Regions from separate parts of the Streptosporangium longisporum genome, predicted to be linked through region 2. Evidence: riboswitches for the same ligand, from Rfam matches in the RefSeq annotation. Region 2 holds a riboswitch; the other holds the start of a gene.
The links. A riboswitch is a leader RNA that binds a small molecule or an ion and turns the genes downstream of it on or off. The one in region 2 is predicted to bind glycine.
Positions count from the first base shown of each region.

Region 1: linked by a shared signal. The riboswitch ahead of gcvP (aminomethyl-transferring glycine dehydrogenase) and the one ahead of gcvT (glycine cleavage system aminomethyltransferase GcvT) in region 2 are both predicted to bind glycine.

Region 1 covers NZ_BAAAWD010000033.1:8,209-10,592, forward strand. The annotation lists gene gcvP (aminomethyl-transferring glycine dehydrogenase) at 1-946, opposite strand, end outside; glycine riboswitch at 1,120-1,211, opposite strand; gene ABD832_RS41810 (MerR family transcriptional regulator) at 1,227-1,847, opposite strand; gene ABD832_RS41815 (bifunctional nuclease family protein) at 1,992-2,384, opposite strand, start outside.
Region 2 covers NZ_BAAAWD010000004.1:70,155-72,538, forward strand. The annotation lists gene gcvH (glycine cleavage system protein GcvH) at 1-94, opposite strand, end outside; gene gcvT (glycine cleavage system aminomethyltransferase GcvT) at 91-1,182, opposite strand; glycine riboswitch at 1,216-1,310, opposite strand; glycine riboswitch at 1,311-1,409, opposite strand; gene ABD832_RS03465 (gamma-glutamyl-gamma-aminobutyrate hydrolase family protein) at 1,505-2,200, opposite strand; gene ABD832_RS03470 (3-oxoacyl-ACP reductase) at 2,268-2,384, opposite strand, start outside.

The DNA of each region.
Region 1 (2,384 bases), on a different contig from region 2:
GCGCGAGGCGGTACGCCGGGCGGCCGTCCGCGTCCTGGGAGACGCCGACCAGGCGGCCGGGAAGCTGGCGCTGGAGGCCGTCCCGGACCGCCATGTAGGCCGCGTGGGGGCCGCCGAAGCCCAGCGGGACGCCGAAGCGCTGGGTGGAGCCGATCGCGATGTCGGCGCCGAGCTCGCCGGGGGCGGCCAGCAGGGTGAGGGCGAGCAGGTCGGCGGCGGCAACCACCTGGGCGCCGCGGGCGTGGGCGGCCTCGGACACACCGCGGAAGTCGCGGATCCGGCCGCTGGCGCCGGGGTACTGCACGAGCACGCCGAAGCAGTCGGGCAGCTCGCCGGCCAGGTCGCTCTCGACCAGCTCGATGCCGAGCGGCTCAGCGCGGGTGCGCAGCACCGCCTTGGTCTGCGGCAGGGCGTCGGCGTCCACCACGAACACCTTCGAGGGGCTGCGGCCCGCGCGCCGGGCCAGGGTCATCGCCTCGGCGGCCGCGGTGGCCTCGTCCAGCAGGGAGGCGCCGGCGACGTCCAGGCCGGTCAGGTCCGAGACCACGGTCTGGAAGTTGAGCAGGGCCTCCAACCGGCCCTGGGAGATCTCCGGCTGGTAGGGCGTGTACGCGGTGTACCAGCCCGGGTTCTCCAGCAGGTTGCGGCGGATGACGGCCGGGGTGATCGTGTCGTGGTAGCCCAGGCCGATCATCGAGGTCATCACGGTGTTGCGCCCGGCCAGGACGCGCAGCTCGGCCAGGGCCTCGGCCTCGGAGGCCGCCGGGGGCAGGTTCAGCCGCTCGGCCGAGCGGATCGCCTCGGGCACGGCCACCGCGACCAGGTCGGCGACGGAGGCGAAGCCGACCGCCTCCAGCATGCGGGTCTGCTCGGCGTCGTCGGGCCCGATGTGACGGGTCGCGAACGGCGGGGCGGCGAGCTCGCCGAGCGGGGACAGATCGGTCATGGAAAGCCTCCCAGACGGGGTGGAGACCGGCGCCGGGCGCGGGCGTGCGACCGGAGTCTCCCCCTCTGTCATCGCGGCCTGGGCCGCGACCTGAGAGCTTCACCTGCCCATGAGGGGAGGCTTGCACCGTCGGTGAGGCACACCTGGCCGGTGTGCCTGCTTTCCAGAGTTGCCTCGTCCGTGCGGTACAGGGTGCCTGAGAGATTCCGGGGAGGTTGCTCCTTCGGCGCCCCGGTCGTGCCGGGGACTCTCCCGCACAGGGTCAGTGGCGAGTCCGAGTTTACCCTGTTCGTCGTGCTCTGCGACGCCGGGCGAGCTCATCGGCGTGATGATCGCCTAAAGGGCCCCCGCCCGACTCCGCGCGTTCGCCGGGAAGATCCGCGAGGGAGCCCTCCACCTCCTGCCACACCCGTCCGAGCGCTATGCCGAAGACTCCCTGACCGCCCTGGAGCAGGTCGATGACCTCGTCGGGCGAGGTGCACTCGTAGACGCTGACCCCGTCGCTCATCAGGGTGATCCCGGCGAGGTCGTTGACCCCCCGGTCGCGCAGGTGCTGTACGGCGATGCGGATCTGCTGAAGGGAGACGCCGGTGTCGAGCAGGCGTTTGACGACCTTGAGGACCAGGATGTCGCGGAAGCCGTACAGCCGCTGGGAACCCGAGCCGTGCGCGGCCCGCACGGTGGGCTCGACCAGGCCGGTACGGGCCCAGTAGTCGAGTTGCCGGTAGGTGATCCCGGCCGCGGAACAGGCCGTCGGGCCCCGGTAGCCGAGGTCGGCGGGCGTGTTCACCGGTTCCCCGTCGAACAGCAGACCCTCTTCACCCGCGCGCTGACGTGCCGACTGGCGCCGTTCCGGGTCATCCTGGTCGGCGTTTCTACCCTCGCCGCTGCTGACCGCCACGCGGACCTCCGGCTTTCTCTCATCCCACGGCCTGATCTGGGGGTTTACGCACGGCCGTGGGTTTCACTTGCACCGTAGGACTGGGGCCAAGTCCAGTCAACGACCCCACCCGGCGCGTCGTGAAGCGTAAATGCACCGAAATTCCTACCCCGCGCGGCCGAAGTCCTCGGGCGTGATCGTGTCAAGGAACTCCCTGAACTTCTCCACCTCGTCCTCCTGGTCGTCGGGAATGATCACCCCTGCCTCCCGGACCACCTCCTCACTCGCGAAGATACGTGCGCCGGTGCGCAGTGCCAAGGCGATCGAGTCGGAGGGACGCGCGCTCACCTCCACCCCGTTGGAGAAGACGAGGTCGGCGAAGAAGATCCCGTCGCGCAGGGCGACGATGTTGACCGTGTTCAGCCGGACGCCGAGCCCCTCGAGCACGTCCCGGAACAGGTCATGGGTCAGCGGCCGAGGCGGTGGTTCCTCGGCCTGGGCCATGGCGATCGCCGTGGCCTCGGTCATGCCGATCCAGATGGGCAGGTAACGCTCTCC
Region 2 (2,384 bases):
CGGTGATCCCCACGGTGAGGGTCAGGCCGTCATCCACTCCGGAGACCCACTCGTGTTCCTTGGTGTAGTGCAGGTCCTCGGGAATGCTGCTCATTTTGTCCTCCTGTAGAAAGGCAGTGCGACGACCTCGACCGGTTCGCGGCTGCCCCGGATGTCGACGGCCAGTCCCGACGCCAGGCCGTTGTCCACGTAGGCCATGGCGATGGGCCTGCCCAGCGACTGCGAGGGAGCCCCGCTGGTGACCTCCCCGACGACCGTGCCGTCGGCGGCGACCACCACCGGGTACCCGTGCCGGGGCACCCTGCGGCCGCTCGTGACCAGGCCGACCAGGCGGCGGCCCGGCGGGACGTCCCTGAGGGGTTCGAGGGCGGCCCGGCCGACGAAGTCGCCCGGCTTGTCAAACCTCACCACACGGCCCAGCCCGGCGTCGAACGGAGTCAGGTCGGCCGACAACTCGTTGCCGTAGAGCGGCATGCCCGCCTCCAGCCGGAGGGTGTCGCGCGCGGACAGGCCCGCCGGGACCAGCCCGTGCGGCGCGCCCGCCTCGCTGAGGGCGCACCAGATCGCCTCGGCGTCCTCGGCCGCGACGAACAGCTCGAACCCGTCCTCGCCGGTGTACCCGGTACGGGCGATGAGGGCCTCGTGGCCCGCGACCACGGCGGGCAGGCCCGCGTAGTACTTCAGCCCGTCCAGGTCGGCCTCGGTGAGACCGGCCAGGATCTCCGCCGAGCGCGGGCCCTGGATCGCGACCAGCGCGTACCGCTCGGAACGGTCGTCGACCGCGGCGTCGAAGCCCTTGGCGCGGCCGGTCAGCTCGGCGGCCACCCGCGGGTAGTTGGACGCGTTGGCGACCACCATGAACTCGGCGGGGGCCAGCCGGTAGACGATCAGGTCGTCCAGCACGCCGCCCCCGGCGTCGACGATCATCGTGTAGCGGGCACGGCCGGGCTCCAGCGCGGACAGGTGGCCGACCAGCGCGTAGTCGAGGGCCTCGGCGGCCTGCGGGCCGGTCACGAAGATCTCGCCCATGTGGGAGAGGTCGAACAGGCCGGCCGCCCGGCGGACCGCGTTGTGCTCGGTGGACTCACTGCCGTAGCGGAGCGGCATCAGCCAGCCCGCGAAGTCGGTCAGCGTCGCGCCAAGGGCCTCGTGGACGCCGCGCAACGGCGTAGGTCGGGACATGTGCGCACCTCAGGCAGGGGACAGATGAGATCATCCTCCCCCTCTGTCATGGGTGCCTGAGAGTTTCATCCGGTTTTTGCCGGACTTTCACCTTCGGCGAGGCCACGGGGCCTGCTTTCCAGAGAGCACCTACCCGCACGGTCCTTTGCCTTGAGAGGTTCGCGGGGAGGGCTTGCTCCTTCAGGGGTCCTGGCCTGGATGTCAGGACGCTCTCCCGCACGGGATTCATCGGTGTCACCGCCAGCCTAACCGCCCGCACCGGCCGAGCGGAATCCCCCGCCGCCCTCGCCGGCCTCGCCAGTGGGCTCGGCCCGGAGGCCGGTCAGGGGGAGGTGTGCCGGACCAGGGCCTCGAACAGGGCCGACTCGTCGTCGGCCTCGGGGTGCCACTGGACGGCGACGGCGAACGGGTGCTCGTCCAGCTCCACGGCCTCGATCGTGCCGTCCTCGGCGTGGGCGGTCACGGTCAGGCCCTCGCCCGGCCGGTCCAGGGCCTGGTGGTGGTAGTGGGCCACGTCCACCGTCTCGGTGCCGAAGATCTTCGAGGTCCGGCTGCCGGGGGCCAGGCGCACCGGCATCCTGCCGTGGCTCCCGGGGGCCGGGGCGTGCCCGGAGTGACCGACCACGTCGGGCAGGTGCTGGTGCAGGGTGCCGCCCAGGGCGATGTTCAGGATCTGCATGCCCCGGCAGACGCCCAGGAAGGGCAGCCCCCGCTCCAGCGCCGCCCGGACCAGGCCCAGCTCGGCGTCGTCGCGGAACGGCCGGACGTATCCGGTCCTCGGGTGCGGCTCCTGCCCGTACCGCTCCGGGCCGACGTCACCGCCACCGGCCAGGATCAGCCCGTCCAGCCGCTCCACCAGCGGCGCGGGGTCACCGGCCGGGGGCACGATCACCGGCTGCCCGCCCGCGCGGGCCACATGGTCGACGTAGTCGTAGGGCAGCAGCGCCGTCGTCACCTCCCAGACGGTGAACCGGGCGGGCTCGACGTAGCAGGTGATGCCGATGACGGGACGGGACATGATCTCTTGCCTTGCCTTGCTCTCAAGGGAGCCGGGCCCGGTGGCTCCGGGCCCGGCAGGGACTCCCCTACAGCGGGGTGACGTACGCGCCGGAGATGCCTCCGTCCACCAGGAACTCCGAGCCGGTGATGAAGCTGGCGTCGTCCGAGGCCAGGAACGCCACCGCGGCGGCGATCTCCGACGC